DNA from 2 places in the Levilactobacillus muriae genome. Region 2 is predicted to be linked to the other one. Evidence: a T-box and tRNA genes for the amino acid it is inferred to sense, from the RefSeq annotation. Region 2 holds a T-box; the other holds one or more tRNA genes.
What was found. The T-box of region 2 lies ahead of ACKTSF_RS05545 (valine--tRNA ligase). A T-box ahead of a tRNA ligase gene usually reads a tRNA of that ligase, here a tRNA-Val.

Region 1 (12,092 bases), on a different contig from region 2:
ATGAGTAAGGTCCAATAGAACGAGCGTGCATCTTGTCATCAACCATGTGGGCCAACTTCAGGTAGTTCATAACACCAACGGCAACCCGCTTATCAAACGGTTCACCAGTCCGACCATCGTATAAGACAGTCTTGGCATCAGCAGCCATCCCAGCTTCCTTCAAAGCATCCGCGATATCAGTATCTTGGGCCCCATCGAAGACTGGCGTAGCCACGTGAATCCCTAACTTACGAGCAGCCATCCCTAAATGCAATTCGAGCACTTGCCCGATGTTCATCCGGGAAGGCACACCCATTGGACTCAGCATAATGTCGATTGGTGTCCCATCTGGCATGTATGGCATATCTTCTTGAGGGATAACGACGGAAACCGTCCCCTTGTTACCATGACGACCAGACATCTTGTCACCAACTTGGATCTTCCGCTTTTGCGCGATGTAGACCCGAACCATCATGTTGACACCAGGTGATAATTCATCCCCGTTTTCACGAGTAAAGATCTTAACATCCTGGATGATCCCGCCACCACCATGTGGAACCTTCAGAGAAGTATCCCGTACTTCACGGGCCTTTTCACCAAAGATAGCATGGAGCAAACGTTCTTCGGCTGATAATTCAGTCACACCCTTAGGCGTTACCTTACCAACTAAGATGTCACCGTCTTGAACTTCGGCACCAACACGGATAATCCCGTCTTCATCCAAGTTCTTCAAGGCATCTTCACCGACGTTAGGAATTTCACGCGTCATTTCTTCAGGTCCAAGCTTCGTGTCACGTGCTTCTGATTCGTATTCCTCAATATGAATCGACGTGTAAACATCATCGCGAACCAAACGTTCGTTGATCCCGATGGCATCTTCGAAGTTGTACCCTTGCCAAGTCATGAAGGCAACCAATGGGTTTTGCCCTAAAGCAAGTTCCCCATTTTCCATGGAAGGACCATCAGCCAAGATTTCGTCGTTGTCGACGTGATCGCCAACTTTAACGATTGGCCGTTGGTTGTAGTTCTTACCACCGTTTGACCGGCGGAACTTCATGAGCTTGTAAGTGTCAAGCGCATCGTCTTCGCGACGAACACGAATTTCACGTGCATCGACGTATTCAACAGTTCCTTCGTGTTGGCTAATTAAAGCAACCCCGGAGTCATGCGCAGCTTTATATTCAATACCAGTCCCAACCAGTGGTGCGTGAGGGTCAAGCAATGGCACAGCTTGTCGTTGCATGTTGGCACCCATCAAGGCACGGTTAGAGTCATCGTTTTCCAAGAAAGGAATACATGCAGTGGCCACGGCAACAACTTGCTTAGGCGAAACGTCCATGTAATCAATCTTGTCAGCACTGGTTTCGATGTTGTTATCTTCGTCACGGGCCATAATGGTATCCGTAGCGAATGACCCATCATCGTTTAAAGGCGTGTTGGCTTGGGCAACGACATAGTTATCTTCTTCATCAGCAGTCAGGTAATCGATCTTGTCGGTAACCATGTGTGTATCCCATGACACACGGCGGTATGGTGTTTCGATGAACCCATACTTGTTAACCCGTGCGTAGCTGGACAGACTGTTGATCAACCCAATGTTAGGACCTTCAGGCGTTTCAATTGGGCACATCCGACCGTAGTGGGTGTAGTGCACATCCCGGACTTCATATCCGGCACGGTCACGTGTCAAACCACCAGGTCCAAGGGCAGACAGACGACGCTTATGGGTTAATTCACCCAATGGGTTAGTCTGGTCCATAAATTGTGACAATTGAGATGACCCAAAGAATTCCTTAATAGAAGCAACCACTGGACGAATGTTGATCAATTGTTGTGGCGTTACGGTTGCGGCGTCTTGAATAGACATCCGTTCACGAACAACCCGTTCCATCCGGGACAACCCGATCCGGAATTGGTTTTGCAACAATTCACCAACGGAACGAATCCGCCGGTTACCCAAGTGGTCAATATCATCGGTGTTCCCAATGCCGATTTGCAGATCGAAGAAGTAGTTCATAGAAGCGATGATGTCGGCTGGACGAATGTGCTTCAGCTTGATATCAATGTTCCCATTCCCGATAACGGGAACTTCTTGTTCTGGATCGTCAGGTGATTGGACCTTGATGATTTGTAACTTTAGAGGTTCGGTAACGACCGCTTCATCTGAAGGTTGGAAAGTAACCATCTTGAAATCGTCTTGATCCAAGAATGGTGCCAAGGTCTTCATGACGTCCTTGTCAACAACCGTGCCCTTTTGCGCGATAACTTCACCAGTGTCTGGGTCAGCTAACGTTTCAGCTAAGGTTAAGCCGAGCAAACGGGTCTTCAGGCTGAGCTTCTTGTTGGTCTTGTAACGACCAACGGGAGCCATATCGTAACGCTTAGGGTCAAAGAAACGTGCAGTCAGCAGGCTCCGTGAGGAGTCAGCCGTCTTAGGTTCACCTGGACGTAGGCGTTCGTAAATGTCCTTTAAGGACTCTTCAACACGGGAATCGTCGGTATTCTTATGAATATCCTTTTCCAACGTGTTAGACAAGCTGTCGTTGTCACCCAAGATATCTAAGATTTCGTCGTCGGAACCGAAACCTAATGCCCGAACCAATTCGGTCATCGGAATCTTCCGTGTCCGGTCGATCCGAACGTAAGAAATATTCTTAGCATCAGTTTCGAATTCGAGCCAAGCACCACGGTTAGGAATAACCGTCGCGCCAAACACAGTCCGGCCGTTCTTGTCAGTGTCTTCATTGAAGTAAACACCTGGTGAGCGGACTAATTGCGAAACAATAACCCGTTCTGCCCCGTTAATGATAAAGGTCCCTTGGGCCGTCATTAATGGGAAGTCACCGAAGAAGACGTCTTGCGATTTGATTTCGCCCGTTTCGTGGTTGGTTAAGCGTAAAGTCACGTGCAGTGGTGCTGAGAAATTGGCATCGTGTTCCCGTGCTTCATCAACGGAATATTTGGGTTCTAGTAATTGATAATCAACAAACTCTAACGAAAGGTTTCCTTGAAAATCTTCGATTGGCATGATGTCGTCGAACATATCCCGTAAACCTTCATCGAGGAACCAGTTGTAAGAATTCGTCTGAATCTCGATTAAGTTAGGGAGATCAAGGACTTCCTTGATCCGCGAATAGCTACGGCGAGTACGGTGTTTCCCGTATTTCACTAAGTGTCCTGCCAAGTTGTTCACCTCTCCTATTTATTCTGTGAAATGGTCAAAAGTCCTAATGTTACATTTTGATTACAATTACGTAATCAGCCGGATTTTTGGCAAAAAAAATCCAAAAACAAACCCACAGTTTGCTTTTGGCTTCTTATAACGGACGCTACCGGACAATATATCGGTGCATCCAATTTCAGTTCACAGTTGCATACAAATGATATAATACTAGCTTCTGAAGCAAATGTCAATAGAGAAGCTCTACTTCTTAACGGCAACCCCAAATAGGATCAACCGAACCAGTGCTAGTGTCTGCTCGTGTTGGGAAGCATCTTTGGGTCCCACATGATGAAACGTGTTGAACAGTGGGCTCAGACTCGTCAGATAGAAAGCAGCCGCATCTTGCGTCTTGACCCCATCCTGCAGACTAACGACACCGGTCTCAAAGAAACTGGTCAGTGGCATCAGATAGTCTTGCATGAAGACCATCCCCAATTGCCGCTTGTTTTCTGGTTTGAGAAACTTGAAGCTTCCGTGGATCACGGTGAAGACATCTCGGGGATGCGCCTTGGTGAGTACCTCAGTGACCGCCGTCAATGCCTCTACAGGATCCGCATCTGCTGGCGTCTGTGCCACGACATCGGTGATTCCCGTCTGAATCTCTTCCCCAACGGTCTTGATGACTTCGAGGAAGATGACCTCCTTATCACTGAAGTGGTGATACAGCGCAGGCTGGGTAATCCCCACTTGTTTGGCGATATCACGGGTCGATGTTGCCTGATAGCCCTGTGCCAAGAATTGTTCCCGCGCTGCAGCTAAGATAGCGGCGTGGGTATGGGTTAGTTGTTCTTCTCTCTTCATGAGCAAGCCGGCTTCCCTTCTAAATGCGATTTATTTTTCATATTGTATTGCTGTAAAAATTGGCGTCCATGACTATCAGAGATTCCACCTGCTGTGGGGACTGACCCAAGTCAAGGAACGATCTTGGCCCTCGATTTGAAATATCACCAAAATCATCAGCCTTCAAGTTCGTCCCATGGCGTTAGCCCGCGCGAAATCAACCACGTGTCCTAAGACCACCGTCACAGCCGCTTGTATCTCTAGCGTCCGTCGACTAAGTGCGTTTTCATCAGCAAGTATGCCGACTCACAGTGGCTTGAGCAAGGCACCTGCTAAGCCGCGAATTTACGCCCGATCAACCTTCCTAATATACCATATTATCAAATTAAGTGTACCACATTCATTTATCACCAGCTAGGTCAACGCCTGTGATTTACCGTCCGTTCACCGACCAGCTCTGCTTCGTGTCAATACCGCGTTACCTCTGAGAATTGCTGTCCAAAAATAGTGGTGCTTCCCCGCCTGGAGGAAACACCACTACTATTGATTCATTTTAAAATTAGTGACTTGCCACTGCAGTTGGCTTAGTCTTACTTGGCGTCTTCACATTAACCGTGATTTCACCATGGGTCGCCCCAACCGTGACTTGGTCGTTAGCCTTGACTTCACCATTCAGCAAAGCCTCACTCAGCTTATCTTCAACCTGTGTCTGCAGTGCCCGGCGAATTGGCCGTGCCCCGTACTCAGGATCGAAACCCGCCTTGGCCACTACTTCAATGGCCGCCGGCGTAATCTTCAGCTTAATGTTTTGCTCAGCAACACGATCGACGATGTGCTTAGCCATCAGCTTCACAATCTCGTGGAGTTCATCCTTCTTCAGAGAGTGGAAGATAACCGTTTCATCGATCCGGTTCAGGAATTCTGGCCGGAATGACTGTTTCAACGTTTCTCGAATTGTCTGGGACATCGCACGGTAATTGTTGGCCATGTCTTCGGCACCGAACCCAACGGTCTTTTCATCCCGCAGCTTCGTCGCCCCTAAGTTAGACGTCATGATCAGAATTGTATTCCGGAAGTCAACCTTACGTCCCTTAGAATCGGTCAGGTAGCCGTCATCCAAGACCTGCAAGAGAATGTTGAAGACATCTGGGTGAGCCTTTTCAACTTCATCGAAGAGGACCACGGAATACGGCTTCTGACGAACCTTTTCCGTTAATTGGCCACCCTCATCGTAGCCCACGTAACCGGGAGCTGACCCGATCAAACGACTGGTCGAGTACTTCTCCATGTATTCGCTCATGTCGACACGAATCATGTTGTCTTCGGAACCAAACATGGCTTCGGCCAACGCCTTGGCTAACTCAGTCTTACCAACACCAGTTGGCCCTAAGAACATAAACGATCCGATTGGCCGGTTAGGATCCTTCAACCCCGACCGTGCCCGCCGAATGGCCCGAGAAACGGCCGAAACGGCTTCTTCCTGACCGATGACCCGCTTATGCAGGATTGACTCCAGATTGACCAAACGATCGGCGTCCGTCTGCTTCAGCTGTGTCACGGGAACCCCCGTCCACTCAGCCACCACATCGGCAATGTCTTCGCCAGTGACATCCGTCGCGTATTGCCGATCCGGTGTCACAGCAGCGGCAGCCTTGGCCGCACGTGCCTCTACCTTTTGCCGGAGCGTCATTTCTTCTGTCCGCAACTTAGCAGCCTGTTCAAAGTCCTGGCGTTCGATGGCAGCTTCCTTGGCCGCAGCAAGATCGGTTAATGCCTTCGCTTGTTTGCTAGCCGGCGTTGGCTTGTCCATCTGATCGATTCGAACCTTTGCAGACGCTTCATCCATTAGGTCAATGGCCTTATCCGGCAAGAAGCGATCGCTGATGTAGCGCGTCGATAACTTAACGGCTTGGTCCAAGGCATCATCCGTAATGTTCACATGATGATGATCTTCGTAGCGAGGCCGCAAGCCTTTCAAAATCTCTAAGGCTTCCGCGCTCGTCGGTTCGTTGACCTGAACGGTTGCAAACCGCCGTTCCAGAGCAGCATCGGATTCGATATACTTCTGGTATTCGTCCAACGTGGTTGCCCCAATGGTTTGAAGTTCCCCACGCGCCAATGCTGGCTTCAAGATGTTGGAGGCGTCAATAGCACCTTCAGCGCCACCGGCACCGATCAGCGTATGCAGTTCATCAATAAATAGGATAACTTGACCATCGTTGTAGATTTCTTCAATAACTTTCTTTAGTCGATCTTCAAATTCACCACGGTACTTGGTGCCAGCAACCAACGAGCCCATGTCGAGCATCATCAGCCGCTTGTTCTGCATATCTTCAGGAACGTCACCGGCCACGATCCGTTGGGCCAAGCCCTCAGCAATCGCCGTCTTCCCGACACCAGGTTCACCGATCAGAACGGGATTATTCTTGGTCCGCCGGCTCAAGATCTGAATGACCCGTTTGACTTCCTTTTCCCGACCAACAGTCGGATCCATTCGGCCTTCCTTAGCGGATTCAGTTAAGTTCCGTGCCAAGGAGTCCAGGGTTGGTGTCCCTCCCTGTGGTGCTCGGCGGCTACGGTTGTCATTTCGACGCTTAGGGGTATCCGTAATCCCAAGCTTACGTAAGACGACCTTGTGCGCATCTGGTAAGGCCACGTTGAGATTCTTCAGGATTCGAGAAGACAGAATTGTTTCGTCACTCAGTAAAGCCAGTAACAAGTGTTCCGTCCCAATCTTGGTTGCGCCCAACCGTTTTGCTTCGTCACCAGCTAAGGCCAACATGGATTTGGCCTTTGGTGAGTAGGGCAAGTAACTATCCTTGTCCGTGTTTGCTAACGTTCCGTAGCCGGTAAAACGTTCAATCTCTTCGCGAACATCATCGTCGGTCACAGAAAATTGTTGTAAGACTTTGTTGGCAATGCCATTTTTTTCAATGGTGAGGGCCAGCAGTAAGTGTTCCGTCCCCACCGCTTGGTGCTTGAAGTATTTTGCTTGTTCCTGTGCCAAGACGAGGACACTCTTAGCGCTTGGTGTAAATAGATTATCCATTGCAGCTCCTCACTTTCTTAACTCTCATATCGTAGATGGTTCAAAATTGAAATTAAAATCTGCGCACGAATCTGCTCATCAGCATCTCGGTCACCCGTGTTAATGGCATCCTTATTGATTGCTGCCAAGATGATATTCGCTTCACTACGGTTGATGGCCCCAGCTTCGAACAGGCTCCGCACGACCGATAAACTATCGTGCCGAGAAATCTGATCACCAACGGCCGTGACTAGCGAGTCGATAAAGTCGAGGTTATCTAATAACTTGACCTTTTCGATGCGAATATAGCCGCCACCGCCCCGCTTACTCTGAACCACGTAGCCATCCTGAATCGTGAAACGCGTCTTAATGACGTAATTGATCTGGGACGGCACAACGTTAAACTGATTGGCAATTTCCGCTCTGCGGATCTCCACCTGCTGGGATTCAGCCAAAATCTGCTTCAGGTAAGACTCAATAATATCCGAAATATTCTGATTCTCCATTATCGTCCCCCCTTCAGTCCAGTGTTCTTGACTAATGTTGACTAATATTATACGAAATTCCAGTGAAATTGCAACGGATTAGACCGTTTATCGCTGAGAAGTTTTATTTTCTTACCAACGATAGGGCCTCAACTCTTGGCCCACAACCACGTAGCCCTTCCGCCTTCTGTCATTCCAGATGACCATCGCTACGTTCACTTGATAATCGTAACGCATTTTTTTCAGATTAACAGCCAACAGCACTTAGTAATCTATGGTAACAAAAAAACGGCCAGTCTCCAAACAATCTGTATGGAAACCGCCGTCGCTTTTATTATATGTAATCGGGATAAAAAAATCGGGAAGACAAGATTTGAACTTGCGACCCCCACGTCCCGAACGTGGTGCTCTACCAAGCTGAGCTACTTCCCGAGAAAGGCTCACTGACCCACTAATCTTGTCAGTCAAATCGGGAAGACAGGATTCGAACCTGCGACCCCCTGGTCCCAAACCAGGTGCTCTACCAAGCTGAGCTACTTCCCGAAAATTGCCTACAATTACTTATAAGCAACAAAAATGCACCCAGTAGGAGTCGAACCTACAACCTTCTGATTCGTAGTCAGACACTCTATCCAATTGCGCTATGGGTGCATAATTATTATTCAATTAAATGCCGAGGACCGGGATCGAACCGGTACGGTCATCACTGACCGCAGGATTTTAAGTCCTGTGCGTCTGCCAATTCCGCCACCCCGGCAAAAGGGCAAAAGCGGAAGACGGGATTCGAACCCGCGACCCCCACCATGGCAAGGTGATGTTCTACCACTGAACTACTTCCGCAAATTGGCTATTATATTAATGGTGCCATGCCGACTAGAGGATTCGAACCTCCGACCTCCTCATTACTAGTGAGATGCTCTGCCAACTGAGCTAAGTCGGCAAAATATTTTTTAAAATATTTTGCAATATTCGGTTAATGCAGGTGAAGGGACTCGAACCCCCACGTCATAAGACACTAGAACCTAAATCTAGCGCGTCTGCCAGTTCCGCCACACCTGCAACGTTGGCGAACTAACGCCTAGGAACTTGTGTTCCTGATGGAGGATACAGGGCTCGAACCTGTGACCCTCTGCTTGTAAGGCAGACGCTCTCCCAACTGAGCTAATCCTCCATAAACTTCCGAAGCAAGAACTGTTTCTCACTCGAAACAACTATTATAATTTACCATGTTCAGCGAAGCTTGTCAACAACCTTTTTGAAATATTTTGAATAAATATTCGTTAGCTGAATAACTAGCCGCTCAACAACAAGTAATATTTTAGCGTACCTGAGAAGAAAAAGCCAGTCTTTTTTGCATTTTATTGCAAAAAATTCAAAACGCTTATTTCTGAAAGTCGCAGTCAATTCGGCTCCCTGTGCCTTCAACACAGCGGCTATGAATTAACCAACAGAAACTATTTTATACGAACTCCCTACCCTACGTCAATAAGAAATTGCAAAAATACGTAAAATAATTATTCATTTTATAACCAGGTCATGGTTCTATCGTTAGATAACCCTAGCTCACAGCATTTTCTGACCATCTTTCGGACTAACTAAAAGGACACCTATATGGCAAACTTCACCATTAGGTGCCCCCACACAGCACCCGCAGGCACTGACTACTTATTCATATTGGCGTATTTAACTTGCATGCCGTGCCACAATCACCAGGCCCTAACGATCTTAAAACCTTATTTCGTGATCCGTGTCACGCCACCCATATAAGGCACCAAGACGTCCGGAACCGTAATCGAACCATCAGCGTTTTGGTAGTTTTCCATAATCGCAGCAACTGCCCGACCAACGGCCAAGCCAGAACCATTCAAAGCGTGGACATATTGAAGCTTGCCGTTGTCGTCACGATATTGGATGTGTGCCCGCCGTGCTTGGAAATCCGTCGTGTTGGAGCAGCTGGAGATTTCCCGGTACGTGTTTTGCTCTGGGAACCAGACTTCCAAATCATGAGTCATAGCGGCCGTAAAGCTCATGTCGCTCGTCGTCAGGGTAATCACATGGTAAGCCAAGCCCAGTTGCTGTAAGAGGCTCTCAGCGTGCTTCGTCAAGGCTTCCAGTTCATCCCATGAGTTTTCTGGCTTACAGAACTTCACCATTTCAACCTTGTTAAATTGGTGAAGACGAATCAGCCCACGGGTATCACGGCCGGCACTCCCAGCTTCAGAACGAAAGGCTGGGGTCAAGGCGGTGAACCAAACTGGCAGATCCTCTTCAGGAATCACTTCGTCACGGTAGTAGTTGACTAAGGGCACTTCGGCCGTTGGAATCAGGGTCATATCTTCGTCCCGCAATTGGTAGACGTCTGCCTTAAACTTAGGGAATTGCCCGGTCCCGTACATGGAATCATCGTTCACGATGTAAGGGGGTAAGACTTCCTTAAAGCCAGCCTTGGTGTTCTCATCGAGGAAGAAGTTGTAAACGGCTCGTTCCAGACGTGCACCTAATCCCAAGTAATAGAGGTAACGACTTCCAGAAACCTTGGCTCCCGCTTCAAAGTCCAGGATACCCAAGTCTTCACCCAATTCGTAGTGGGCCTTTGGCTTGAAATCCAAGTTAGGCTTTTCGCCCCACTTACGAATCTCCACACTACCATCTTCCGTCAAGCCAACTGGCACGTTGTCGTTAGGAATATTTGGTAAGTGAGCAGCTGCATCGTGGACTTGAGCCTTCAACGTATCAAGGTCGGCATCGATCTTCTTGATATCCGCACTAACCTGACGCATTTCGGTAATCTTGTCATTGGCGTCTTCTTTGTTCCGTTTGAGTTGTGAAATCTCATCGGACACCGTGTTCCGTTGTGCCTTCATGGTTTCACTCTTGACAATCAATTCTCGACGTTGCGCATCTAATCCCAGTAGATCATCGATATCAGCGGGATCAACGCCCCGGGTTGCTAACTTTTCTTTAATAAAGTCGGGTTCTTGGCGAATCAATTTTAAATCTAACATCTGCTTACTCCCTTCAGTTTTCCGGATGATACAAAAAAGGCCTCCGTCACATGGGACGAAGACCTTCGCGGTACCACCCAAGTTCATGACTGTAATCTTCAGTCATACCCTTGAACATGATAACGGTCTGCACCGTGCGGCATTACCCGCCCACTTTAGTTAGTGCTGGAATGTTCGACGTTGCGGTTTGCAGCTTTCCCCGCTTCTCTGGCCGTCTACTGGATAGGCACCTCGTGTTTTTGATTACGCTAATCATACCGCATTTCGACCGCAATGACAATCGGGAAATTCTCCTTTGCCACCACCCATGAATCGTCCCAACGCATCCCCGCGAACCGCTCCAATACATCCCGCCTAAATTTGACGATCGGTAAGCCGGTGATCTTAGGCAAAGTCGCCGATAGCCTAGTGCTTCGCAGAAACTGTACTGGGTGTGAACGTATACCACGGTTGTCCACCTTAAGTTGCGAAAAAAAGAGCACCAACCGAAGTCAGTGCTCTCAACCATTTACCATGGTTTACTCAAATTAAGCCTAAAGTGCAGCAATCTTTTCGTCGATCAGGTGAAGCACTTCTTGACGAGCTGCTGGGTCTTCAACGAAGTCCAGCTTGTCACCGTCAATTTGCATCTTCGGCGACTTGTCATAATTGTTGTACCAGTTCACGTAGCGTTGGTCGAGTTCCTTATAGTATTCGAACAGGCTAGGGTCGTGATCAATTTGTTCGTAAGAACGACCACGCTTCTTGATCCGTTCCAACATCGTTTCAAAGGAAATGTTGATGTGAATCAATAAGTCGGGGTTCTTCTTGTGTACAGCGTCTGGCAATTCTTGCATCATGTTGGCCAGTAAGGAATCGTAAATGTCGACTTCCGTGCTAGTTGCGCGACCAAGGTCAGCGTTCAAGTGAAAGAGTAAAGAATCTTCGAAGATCGAACGATCCAGAACACTTTCATCGTCAGCGTTGGCAGCCTTGATGCTGTCCATTCGTTTGTTTAAAAAGTAGATTTGCAATAAGAAAGCATACTTTTGCGGGTTCTGGTAAAACAGTGGCAGAATCTTATTATCGTCCACCGATTCATAAAAAGCTGGTTTTTGTAAGTGTTCGGCTAATAAGTTCGTTAGACTCGTCTTGCCGGCCCCAATTGTTCCTGATAGTACAAGCATGCTATCTCTCCTTTGATTTACGCGCATACCGGAAATCGTTTTCATCCGGATTAAATTTCAACACTACATATTGTACCAACCCTATCGTCAAAAGACAATATATCGTGGAAAATTACTTTTGAGCGATTCAAGCGTTCTGTCCCCTCGTCAGACACAAAACGGCGACTGGTCGGGATTCACTCGAACCAATCGTCGTCAAAAGTTTTTTATTTAAGTGAAAATTGCCACACAATTTCAGATTAATCGTTTGAAGCTTCACGCGCCGCAGCGTCTTCCTTTAACGTCCCATCACGATGGACTGGGGAGACATCGACATCCTTCAGTGGAATCAACTTGGTATGCTTCTTGAGCTTGTAGCCAAAGTAAAGAACTAAGACCAGTGGCACACTCATGTAAGTAACCAGAACTTGTTCCCAGTTACCCGTG
Region 2 (12,092 bases):
TATTGGTAGGAATCAACAATACTTTAAGGATTCCTACGTTTTTATGACAACAAAAAAGCCCCGCCAACCGGCGAGACTTCTTCAAACCAATCAAGAAGTTAATCTTAACGGTTGTAGTATTCAACGATAAGAGAATCGTCGAGTTCTGCATCTAATTCTTCACGTTGAGGGAAGCGGGTAAGGGAACCTTCCAGCTTGTCAGCGTCGAATTGGACGTATTGAGGACGACCAACAACGGCTTCAACAGCGCCTTTGATGATAGTCATGTCCTTAGACTTTTCACGAACGGAGACAACTTGGCCAACTTCGACTTCGTATGAAGGGATGTCAACACGCTTGCCATCAACCGTGATGTGACCATGGTTAACCAATTGACGAGCTTGACGACGAGTCGTTGCCAAACCTAAACGGTAAACCACGTTGTCAAGACGACGTTCGAGTAAGATCATGAAGTTAGTACCATGGGTACCTTCAGAGATCTTGCCGGCACGCTTGAACAAGTTGTAGAATTGACGTTCAGTCATGCCGTAAGTGAACCGGAGCTTTTGCTTTTCACGCAATTGCGTACCGTATTCAGATAACTTTTGACGACGACCTTGACCATGATCACCAGGTGCGTAAGGACGACGGTTTAATTCTTTACCAGTGCCGGAAAGGGATACCCCTAAACGACGGGAAATACGCCAGCTTGGGCCAGTGTAACGAGACATAGATAGTTCCTCCAATAAAATATTATTTGGAGTAAAATAAGCTGTATATAAGTTTAGTATTCGTGCAGATTGCTTTGCAGGTTTCACCGTATGCAGCCGCAGGTTACTTCCTGAACCAATTGAACGGCAACAATCTGTTGACGAGCTTACCACTTATCGCTGCATTATTTTACACAAACACCAGTATAACCAGAAACACTAGGCTTTGTCAATGTGTTTTAACAAAATACGGGCGAATTCTTCCAACACTTTTTGGTCCTCAGTGGTAAATCGCCCCTTGCTAGGGGAGTCAATATCCATGACGCCTAGCTTGGTACCGTCACTCAGCGTGAGGGGAACTACGATTTCGGCGTTACTGGCGGAATCGCAGGCAATGTGGCCGGCAAATTCGTGGACGTCGGCGACCAGTTGGGTTTGCTGTGTGGCCAGTCCGGTTCCACAGACACCGTGACCATTCTCGATATGCACACAGGCGACGTTTCCCTGGAAGGGTCCTAGAATCAAATCGTCCGTTTCAGGTTGGTACAGGTAGAAGCCCGCCCAATTCACGTCCGCCAGGGTTTGGTTGAGCAAGGCAGATGCATTGGCTAGGTTCGCTACGAGGTTCGTTTCCTCATATAAAAGGGCGTCAAGCTGTTCGGTAATTAAAGGATTGATACGGTCACTCATGAAAGGGCCTCCATTATTTTCGTATTAATTGTTTGATTATAGCCAGAAAGGTTAAGAGAATCATGAAAACGTAGTGAAGCCAGTGCGTCACTTATGCTATAATCAAGATTAGATTAAATTATAAAGTGAACCGAGTTTTTTTACAACTCGTTTAAACGTTGAAATGTTGATGAAGGATGGGGTCAAAATGATTGTGCTAATAGGAATCGTCATACTTGCGGTTGCCGCGTACGTTGGCTTGTTGGTTTACCAGCAACGGATTCGGCGCCAAGTCGCGACGCTAACTACGAAAAAGGAAGCGATGGAAGCTATTCCGTTAGAGGATGAGCTGCAATTGGTAGGGCAATTGAGCCTAACTGGGCAATCGTTAGAAGATTACGAAAATTTGCAGTCCGATTTTTCTGAGATTACTGAGAACCGATTTACACGAATAGATGATCAGTTGGCCCAATTATTGAGCGATTCACGAGGGGTCAACCTGATGCAATTACGGCAAAACCTCACTAAGGTCACAACCTTAGTCGATCAGACAGATGAGCTGATCAAATCCGTTCAGGAACAGTTGACCCACCTCCAAGAAGTCGACAAGCAACATCGGGCAGCCGTGAAGGAATTGGAACAGAAGTATCAGGGCTTGCGGAAGACGTTGCTTGCGAAGAACTTCGCCTTTGGTCCCAGCATCGATGGGCTAGAGGAACAACTGAGTCAGCTGGAAGATCACTTTGACACCTTCTCCCGATTAACGCAAGAAGGAGACCATCAGCGGGCTGCCGACGTGTTGACGCAATTGCACGACGATACGGCAATTTTGGAAGATCTGATCAAGGCTATTCCACCGTTGTACAAGGACTTGACGGTGGTCTTCCCTGACCAAGTCAAGGAACTCCGAAGCGGCTACCAACAGTTGAGTGCCGAGAACTATCACTTTGGCGATCAGAACCTTCCCGAAATGATCAGCGCCATCGAGGATCATATCAGTGCCAATCTCGATACGTTGCGTGATTTGCGGCCAGATGATGCCAAAGTCGTCAATGACCGAATTGCCACGCAGATCGACAGTATTTATGATTTAATGCAAACAGAAATTGATGCTAAGTCACCAGTCGAAGCCAACTTAGACGGTGTGGCAAAGTTTATTGCCCACGCGCAGAATCAGAGTCATGCCCTAATGGCCGAGCTCGATCGGTTGAGTCAAAATTACACGTTAGACCACCAAGAGATCGAAACAGCACGTGAGCTCAACGAACAGCTGCGGGGTATCGATGGTATTTATCAACGGGATATGCAGGATCTGACTGGTAAGACGGCCACTTATTCACAAGTATTGACTCACCAAGAACAGCAGCAAAAGGACTTGGAACAGATTGAGCAGCAACAGTCTGACATTTTGAAGAGTGTCGCCGGTCTCGTCGACGAAGAGAAGCAGGCCAGAGATACGTTACAACAATTTGATTTTGATCTACATAGTTTGCGGCGGCAAGTGGAGAACCTAAATCTTCCGGGGATTCCTCAAACTTATCTGGACTACTTCTTCGTTGTGCGTGACGAGGTGGCGCAATTGGCGACAGACATGGATCAGCCTCAGATCGACATGGAACGCATCACCAAGCAATTGTTGATCATCCAGACCGACCTAGACACGTTACAGGAAAAGACTGACGATCTGATCGATAGTTCCGAGTTGGCTGAGCAACTCTTGCAGTATGCCAACCGTTATCAGACCAGTCACGAGAACGTTGCGACTGCCAGCAAGGAAGCGGCTGATTTATTCGAGAATAAACACCAGTATGCGCAGGCCTTGGAAACCATTGCCACCGTGTTGGATGAGGTGGAACCTGGTTCCTATAAGCGTTTGGAAGATGCTTATTACCAGAGTAAGGGTAAGGAAAAGCCGAAGCGTGATGCAGACGACGCTAAGTCATAATTAGTGATAAAATTGGCCGAGCCATTGTGGCGGGGAAACCCGTTGCAATGGTTTTTTGCTACTTGTTGAAGGATGAAATGTCTAAGTCTAAACCAGCCGGATTACCGTTCGCCAAATTTAGGCTGGAGGCGTTCCACACAGCAAGCGGAATCCATGGCCGCCGGAGTGCGCCCACTTCAACTAGTTTAACGGTGATAACCCGTACTGTCGCAAGAGTAACATGAACATTTCGTCTTTCAATCTTCAGTTATGAATTAAATCGCTCTTAGTTGGGCCTTTCTAGGTGCATCGGGACCTTTAACCTTTTGCGACCCGTGAATAAATCGAAGAAAAAGTAAAGACAGTCATGCGGGTTGAGAACAGGGGCTGTCGGGTAAGGGCAGCGCTGTTGCCAGTCGGAGACGGCAGTGGTCACAGCAGTATTTGATCCAATGCCCGCCAGTTTTCCAAGCAGGGGGCTTGTGGGAACGCGGGATTGTGTTTATAATGAGAAAGAATTTCTATCGGAGTCGAACCAATAGAAAACGGATAAGAGGGTTCAGTATGATTTATTTTGATAACAGTGCGACCACTAAGGCAGCGCCTGAAGTGGTCGATACTTACGCAAAGGTAAGCGCAAATTACTGGGGTAATCCCTCAAGTTTGCATAAGTTTGGCGAACAGGCTTTTAATTTGCTAGAACAGTCTCGGCAACAAATTGCCGACCTGGTCGGCGCTAAGCTGAGTGAGATTCTCTTCACCAGTGGCGGTACCGAAGGCGATAATTGGGCCATTAAGGGGACGGCCATGGCTAAGCGTGAATTCGGGAATCACTTGATTACGACTGAAGTGGAACATCCTGCCGTTCACAATTCTATGGAACAGTTGAAGCAAGATGGCTTTGAGGTCACCTATCTGCCAGTTGATGAGAATGGCCGGGTATCTGCAGCTGATCTGCGCGCCGCGATTAAGCCTAGCACGATTCTGGTGTCCACGATGGCCGTCAATAATGAAATCGGTGCGGTTCAACCGCTCGACGAGATTGCCGACGTGCTGCGTGACTTCCCCCGAATTCACTGGCATATTGATGCCGTTCAGGGAATTGGTAAGGGCTTAGCCGACAAGATCTTCAATGACCGTGTAGACTTCGTTACCTTCTCGGGCCACAAGTTCCACGCGCCGCGGGGCATTGGCTTCATGTACAAACGCCAGGGCCGAACGATTGCACCACTGATGGCTGGTGGGGGTCAGGAACGCAATCTGCGTTCCGGGACTGAAAACCTACCCGCAATCGCTGCGATGGCTAAGGCACTGCGGCTGTTGCTCGATAACGAAGCCGACAAGGTTAAACGTCAGCGAGACATTCGCTTGACCATCTTGCATCACGTGGAAACCTTCCCGAACGTGACGATCTTTTCCAAGGACCTGCCCGTCTTTGCACCCCACATTCTGTGCTTTGCGATTGCCGGTGTTCGTGGAGAAACCATCGTTCACGCTTTCGAGGAACATGATATTTATATCTCCACGACCAGTGCTTGTTCTTCGAAGAAACACGTTGAGTCCAGTACGTTACAAGCCATGAAGGTCGACGACGGCATTGCAACCAGTGCCGTACGAATTTCCTTGGATGAACATAACACGATGGCGGAAGCCGAAAAATTCAACCAAGTTTTTGACGAACTCTACACACAATTTGCAAAATTAAATTAATTTACGAAAGGGGTCGCGCAATGGAATACAGCGAAATCATGGTCCGTTACGGCGAACTATCGACGAAGGGTAAGAACAAGAAAGACTTCATCAAGCAGCTCGGCCAAAACGTGCGTAAAGCACTCAGTACTTTTGAGGGTATCGAAGTCAAAGCACAACACGACCGCTTACACGTGACCTTAAATGGCGCGGACTCAGATGCTGTGATGAAGCGGCTGAAGGGTGTTTTCGGGATTGAAAACTTCTCACCCTCTGTCAAGGTTGCTAAGGACATCGATGAGATCAAGCAAACGGCCATCGCCATGGTCAAAGAAGTCTTCAAGCCAGGGATGACCTTTAAGATCAATACTCGGCGGCAAGATAAGGAATTTCAGTACGACACTTATCAAATGAACGAAATCATGGGAAGTACATTGTTAGAAGCGATTCCTGAACTGACCGTTAAAATGAAACACCCTGACCTGGAATTGCGGGTCGAAGTGCGGATGAACGGCGTATTCTTATCCGGTGAAACCATTCAAGGGGCTGGCGGGTTGCCCGTCGGTACTGGTGGTAAGGCCGTTATGATGCTCTCTGGGGGAATCGATTCCCCAGTGGCATCCTACTACGCTTTGCGGCGTGGGGTGAAGATTGACATGGTTCACTTCTACAGTCCACCATACACATCAGAACAAGCCTTAGCGAAGGCCAAAGAACTGACAGCGCGGTTGGCTGGGTATTCTGGTGGCATTCAATTCATCCAGGTGCCATTTGCCAAGATTCAGGAAACCATCAAGGAAAAAGTTCCCGAAGGTTACCTGATGACCGTTCAACGACGCCTCATGTTGCGATTGACAGCTGCAATTGCTGAGAAGCGGCATGCCAAGGGGATCTTTAACGGTGAATCTTTGGGCCAAGTGGCTTCACAGACGTTGGAAAGTATGGCGGCCATCAATGATGTGACGTCCATGCCAATCCTGCGGCCGCTGCTCTCCATGGACAAGACGGAAATTATCAAGGTTGCCGAAGATATCGACACCTATGATTTGTCCATCCTGCCCTATGAAGACTGCTGTACCATCTTCACGCCACCAGCACCCAAGACACATCCCGACTTGGAAAAGTCCCGGAAGTACGAAGGATACATTGACGTGGAAGGGCTGATGCAAGAAGCACTCGATGGCATTGTCATCTCTGAGATTCGCCCTGGTGATAACTACCTCAATCAAAACGAAGACGTCTTTGCGGAATTACTTTAATCAGTCAAGACACATTAATTACTGAACAACGCTCTGAGCAACTGCTTGGAGCGTTTTTTAGTCATGCTAACGGTGCTAACTTAGTCCGGAAAGAAATCAATCTTGAGTTTTTCGTTATTTTGTGGCAAAACGCTTGTCATGACCCCCTATGTTGCGGGATAATTGAAGCAGTAATCGGTATAGTACCGATGTATATTTTGAAGGGGTTGATCTGCGTGGATGTAACACGGCTCGGCAGTACAATGGCTCTCTCTGGCACACCGCCAGAGGTTGGAGATCAGTTACCAAAGTTTAAAGTGTTTGATCAGAACAATGTCAAAGTTAAGACGGCAAGTTTGGTTGGAAAAGTAACTTTGATCAGTGTTGTCCCGGATCTTGAAACGCCCGTTTGCACGCTACAAACTCGGAAATTCACCCAGCAGGCGGACCACTATCCAGCAGCTAAGTTCTGCACGATCTCGAATAATTCCATTGCTGAACAAACCGGCTGGTGTGCCGCTCAAGGTGTGGAGAACGTTGACCTGTTATCCGATGAAGAATTGTCATTCGGTTACGAAATGGGCCTGTACGTGCCTAACTTGGGCAACTTGGCTCGGTCTATCTGGATTATCGATGATACGGGTAAAATCGTTTATCGGCAAATCGTCACTGAACAATCCGACGAACCGAATTACCTGGAAGCTATCGAGGCTTTAGAAAAATTAGTACCACGTGTTGACCTTTAGGCCAAAATTGCGTAGACTATGTAAAAGTAGCGTTGAACAAGTCAGTAACGTTAGGGAGATTGCTCAGAGAGCCGGAATTGCTGGAAACCGGTGAATTGCCTGACGTGAACGTAGCTTGTGAGCTGCTGGGCTGAACCAAGAGTAAGCCTAGACCGGAGCACTCTCCGTTAACAAAGAAGTTAAGTGGGGCATAAACGCCCAATTTAGGTGGTACCGCGAAGACTCTTCGTCCTAATTTCTAGGATGGGGAGTCTTTTTGTGTTCACCGACAGTTAACTTGGTGAGTTGTAGTTGTTGTGAAAGCAGAAGCTGAACGCTAAGTGATTGACAGTTAGCCAGTAAGAGAAGAAAGGAATTGATTGATATGGCAGACAAGCAAACCGACATGCCTACCAAGTATGATCCGACCGCCATTGAGGCCGGCCGTTACCAAACTTGGTTAGACGAGGATGTATTTAAACCCAGTGGTGACAAGAAAGCCACCCCTTATTCCATTGTTTTACCGCCACCAAACGTGACTGGAAAGTTGCATTTGGGCCATGCTTGGGACACGACGTTACAAGACATGATCATTCGGCAGAAGCGGATGCAAGGTTTCGATACGCTCTGGCTTCCGGGGATGGATCACGCTGGAATCGCGACACAGGCCAAGGTTGAAGCCCGATTACGCGAACAGGGGATTACCCGTTACGACCTCGGTCGTGAGAAGTTCGTCGATAAGGTTTGGGAATGGAAGGATGAATACGCCGCAACCATTCACAAGCAATGGGCCAAGATGGGGCTGTCCATGGACTACTCCCGTGAACGCTTTACCCTTGATGATGGGTTATCCGACGCTGTTAAGAAGGTCTTCGTTTCCCTGTACAAGAAGGGCCTGATCTACCGGGGTGAATACATTATCAACTGGGATCCGCAAGCCCGAACCGCCTTATCTGACATCGAAGTGATCCACAAGGACGACAAGGGTGCTTTCTACCACGTGCAATATCCGTTTGCTGATCCGGAATATACCTTTAATGGCAAGCATTACATCGAGATCGCTACGACGCGTCCCGAAACCATGATGGGGGATACCGCCGTTGCTGTTAACCCCGATGATGACCGGTACAAGGACTTAGTCGGCAAGAAAGTTATCTTGCCACTGGCCAACCGTAAAATTCCGATTATTGCCGACCAATACGTCGACATCAACTTTGGAACGGGGATGGTGAAGATTACGCCAGCCCACGACCCTAATGACTTCTTAGTTGGGAACCGGCACAACCTCGAACGCATCAACACCATGAACGAAGACGCGTCGATGAACGACCGCGCCGGCAAATACGCTGGTATGGATCGGTTCGACGCTCGTAAGGCTATGGTTGCCGACCTGGACGATGAAGGCCTGCTGATCAAGGTTGACCCTATCGTTCACTCAGTTGGACATTCCGAACGGACCGGGGTTCAAGTCGAAGCCCGACTCTCGACCCAATGGTTTGTGAAGATGAAGCCACTTGCCGAAGAAGCCATCAAGAACCAAGAGGGTGACAACGCGGTTGATTTTGTGCCAGAACGTTTCGAAAATACATTCACACAATGGATGGAAAACGTCCACGACTGGGTTATTTCTCGTCAACTCTGGTGGGGTCACCGAATTCCAGCCTGGTACAACAAGAAGACTGGCGAAGTTTACGTTAACGAAGAAGCACCTAAGGACATCGAAAACTGGGAACAGGATCCCGATGTGTTGGATACTTGGTTCTCCAGTGCGCTGTGGCCATTCTCCACGATGGGCTGGCCTAATGAAGATAGCGCCGACCTGAAGCGCTACTTTCCAACCGATACTCTGGTTACCGGTTACGATATCATTTTCTTCTGGGTCTCCCGGATGATCTTCCAAAGTCTTGAATTCACCGGTAAGCGGCCGTTCAAACACGTGCTCTTACACGGCTTGATTCGGGCCGAAGATGGTCGCAAGATGAGTAAGTCTCTCGGTAACGGGATCGACCCAATGGATGTCATTGACAAGTACGGTGCCGATGCCTTGCGTTGGTTCCTGTCCACCGGTTCAACGGCGGGGCAGGATGTTCGGTTCAGCTACGACAAGATGGATTCCGCATGGAACTTCATCAACAAAATCTGGAATGCCAGCCGATTCGTCATCATGAACTTGGGCGAAAATACCAAGCCAGTGGTTCCGGCAGCTGACAAATGGGACTTGACCGACAAGTGGATCTTGAGTCGGTTGAATGACACGGTCAACCACGTCACCGAAATGTTCGACAAGTTCGAATTCGGTGAAGCTGGTCGTTCTCTCTACAACTTTATCTGGAACGACTTCTGTGACTGGTACATTGAAATGAGTAAGGAAGTCTTGACCGGCGACGATGAAGCTGCCAAGGCGACCAAGCAAGACTTATTGGCCTACGTCTTAGACCAAACCTTGCGCCTGCTTCAACCAATCATGCCATTCGTGACCGAAGCCATCTGGCAAGCAATGCCACACGATGGGCAGTCCCTAGTGACCGCCGCTTACCCAGTGGATCATCCAGAATTCGCCAATGCTACGGCCGAAAGCGACATGACAAGTTTGATCGACCTGATTAAGGCTGTCCGGAATATTCGGGCCGAAGCCAACGCACCAATGTCCACGCCAATTGACTTGCAGATCAAGACCAGCGATGCCAAGTTGCAGAGTGTCTTTGAAAGCAACCGTGACTTTATTGACCGGTTTGTGCACCCGAAGGACTTTGAAATTGGCGCTGACTTGACCGCACCTAAGCTGGCCATGACGTCCGTGATTACTGGTGCTGAAGTTTCCGTACCACTTGCCGAACTGGTCGACTTGAACGATGAAGCCGCGCGCCTGGACAAGGAAGTCGCTAAGTTCACGGCTGAAGTGCAGCGTGCAACCAAGAAGTTAGGCAACGAACGCTTCGTTGCCAACGCCCCAGAAGACGTGGTTAACGCCGAACGTGAAAAACAAGCGGATAACCAAAAGAAGTTGGAAGCTACGCAACAACGTTTAGCTGACATTAAGGCGCAACTGTAAGCACTCACGGGTGAAGGTTGTCGGCGGCGGATGCCAGGATGGTGGTCGCCGGCTAAGTAAACGAGTACCCATAGCCATTAATGGCTGCGCAATAAGCTTATCTGGTTTTACTGAAGTCATCATTCCTGTTTGGGAGTGATGATTTTTTTGCGGTCAGCGTTACAAATTTGCCCGACACTTACTACTAATGTAAAAATACCGGGATTGGTGTCAATATTTGCGAGAAGTTAACTCTTTCTTAATGACTTGGGGAGCTTATCTAAGTGTATGAATGGAATAGACTAATAGTTGGCAATTTTGGAGCAGATTATTGGTAACCTAGTCGAAACGTGTTCCAGCAGGTAACCGGACAAGTGTCTGCTACCACACTTTTTTAAAATCTGCTACACTAAGAAACAGTGACGCAAGCGGGAGGTTTTCATTTTGGTAGAAACATATACTGAAGCTCTGCAGTTTATCCACGGTCGAGACCGCTTCAAGAAGAAACCGACTCTGGACCGGATGCGGCAGTTCATGCACATCCTGGGTGATCCGCAGGAAAAGTTAAATATGATTCACGTTGCCGGAACCAACGGAAAAGGGTCCACGGTGGCCTTCTTACGCGATCTGTTCATGGCAGAGGGGCAAACCGTGGGGACATTTACGTCGCCCTTTATCACCCGGTTCAACGAACGTATCAGTACGGATGGCCGGCCCATCAGTGACACGGATTTAGTGACGATGGTCAACCGAATTCAACCCGTGGTGGCGCGGTTAGACCAGGAACTCGCCGAGGAGGGGCCAACCGAATTTGAAATTGATACGGCCCTGATGTTCTGTTACTTTGCTAGTCATCCCGTAGACATTGTTATGGTCGAGGTTGGACTGGGTGGCCTGTACGATTCGACCAACATTATTACGCCAGCCGTCTCCGTCATCACGACGATTGGCATGGATCACATGAAGATTCTTGGGGATACGATCCCCCAGATTGCCACGCAAAAGGCCGGCATCATTAAAGCCGACGTGCCAGTCGTTTGTGGACGCTTGACGCCGGATGCTCTGGCCGTCATGGATCAGACCGCTGCCGCACAGCAGACCGCTGTCCGGGCACTTGGTCGTGACTTCACCGTCAAGAATCAGCCGGAATCGGGCTGGGGCGAACGGTTTGCCTATGCTTGGGCAGATCATCGTTGGCAGCACTTAGAAATTGATCTGCTGGGACAATACCAGATTGACAACGCGGCTACTGCACTCACGGCTTTCCTGACGTATCATCAGGCACGACACTTGCCACTCGACATCGCTGAGATCCGCGCAGGCCTGAAACATACAGTGTGGCCCGGGCGCTTTGAACGGCTCAACGACGAACCCCTGATTGCTATTGATGGCGCCCACAACGAGCCAGCAATGGTGGAAATGGCACAGCTATTGCGGCAACATTTTGCCCAACAGGATATTACGATCATTCTGGCGGTGTTGGCGGATAAGCAGTATGACCAGATGGTGAAGACACTTCTTCAAGTTCGCAACGTCCACATCATCGTGACCCAATTTCAGGGGCCTGGCAAACGAGCGGCCGCGACGCCACAGGCTTTGGAGGCGGCGGACGCTTCTAGCAAACGCGTGACGATGGCGGACAACTGGCCGAGTGCACTCAAGACAGCGCTGAGCAACGTTTCTGGGGACAGCCTGATCCTATTGACCGGGTCGCTTTACTTTATTTCAGAAGTCCGGCAATATTTCACAGATTCGGAAAAATAAATCAGCTTTTTTTACGGAGTTAGTCTGTAAGGGAGCTGAGAAAATGCGACGAGAGAGAATTAGCAGTATTAATGAACGGCAACTGATCAGTCGGGTCCTCCGAGGGCTAGGATTACCAGCCACGAGTGAATGTGACCGGTTCTTCCAGTATTTTCATAGCGTGGCGAATCTACGCTATGCTAGCCAGCAACAGTGTAACCGGTATGTGCAGGGCAGGCGGGAACGGCGGACGCTGTTGACGGCGATTGACTTGGGGCGCTGGGTACAACGCGCCCCGCGGCAGATTTACGGTGAGGTTGTGGCGAGTAGCCAGATTGGTGAGAGCCTGATGGATGACTTGCGCTATGCGCCCCAGGAGCGACT

Region 1: it encodes a tRNA-Val, which carries the amino acid that the T-box ahead of ACKTSF_RS05545 (valine--tRNA ligase) is inferred to sense. The anticodon was not compared.

What each region holds. Positions count from the first base shown of each region.
Region 1 is NZ_BAAFRU010000004.1:100,144-112,235, reverse strand. It holds gene rpoB (DNA-directed RNA polymerase subunit beta) at 1-3,163, opposite strand, end outside; gene ACKTSF_RS03730 (TetR/AcrR family transcriptional regulator) at 3,404-4,003, opposite strand; gene ACKTSF_RS03725 (ATP-dependent Clp protease ATP-binding subunit) at 4,542-7,031, opposite strand; gene ACKTSF_RS03720 (CtsR family transcriptional regulator) at 7,049-7,516, opposite strand; tRNA gene ACKTSF_RS03715 (tRNA-Pro) at 7,854-7,927, opposite strand; tRNA gene ACKTSF_RS03710 (tRNA-Pro) at 7,965-8,038, opposite strand; tRNA gene ACKTSF_RS03705 (tRNA-Arg) at 8,073-8,146, opposite strand; tRNA gene ACKTSF_RS03700 (tRNA-Leu) at 8,167-8,252, opposite strand; tRNA gene ACKTSF_RS03695 (tRNA-Gly) at 8,264-8,335, opposite strand; tRNA gene ACKTSF_RS03690 (tRNA-Thr) at 8,363-8,435, opposite strand; tRNA gene ACKTSF_RS03685 (tRNA-Leu) at 8,473-8,554, opposite strand; tRNA gene ACKTSF_RS03680 (tRNA-Val) at 8,594-8,666, opposite strand; gene serS (serine--tRNA ligase) at 9,229-10,500, opposite strand; gene ACKTSF_RS03670 (hypothetical protein) at 10,749-10,892, opposite strand; gene ACKTSF_RS03665 (deoxynucleoside kinase) at 11,034-11,666, opposite strand; gene ACKTSF_RS03660 (amino acid permease) at 11,906-12,092, opposite strand, start outside.
Region 2 is NZ_BAAFRU010000006.1:87,784-99,875, reverse strand. It holds gene rpsD (30S ribosomal protein S4) at 105-710, opposite strand; gene ACKTSF_RS05570 (GAF domain-containing protein) at 909-1,379, opposite strand; gene ezrA (septation ring formation regulator EzrA) at 1,567-3,303, shown strand; gene ACKTSF_RS05560 (cysteine desulfurase family protein) at 3,847-4,992, shown strand; gene thiI (tRNA uracil 4-sulfurtransferase ThiI) at 5,013-6,230, shown strand; gene ACKTSF_RS05550 (thiol peroxidase) at 6,446-6,955, shown strand; T-box leader at 6,979-7,192, shown strand; gene ACKTSF_RS05545 (valine--tRNA ligase) at 7,320-9,986, shown strand; gene ACKTSF_RS05540 (bifunctional folylpolyglutamate synthase/dihydrofolate synthase) at 10,410-11,729, shown strand; gene ACKTSF_RS05535 (JAB domain-containing protein) at 11,773-12,092, shown strand, end outside.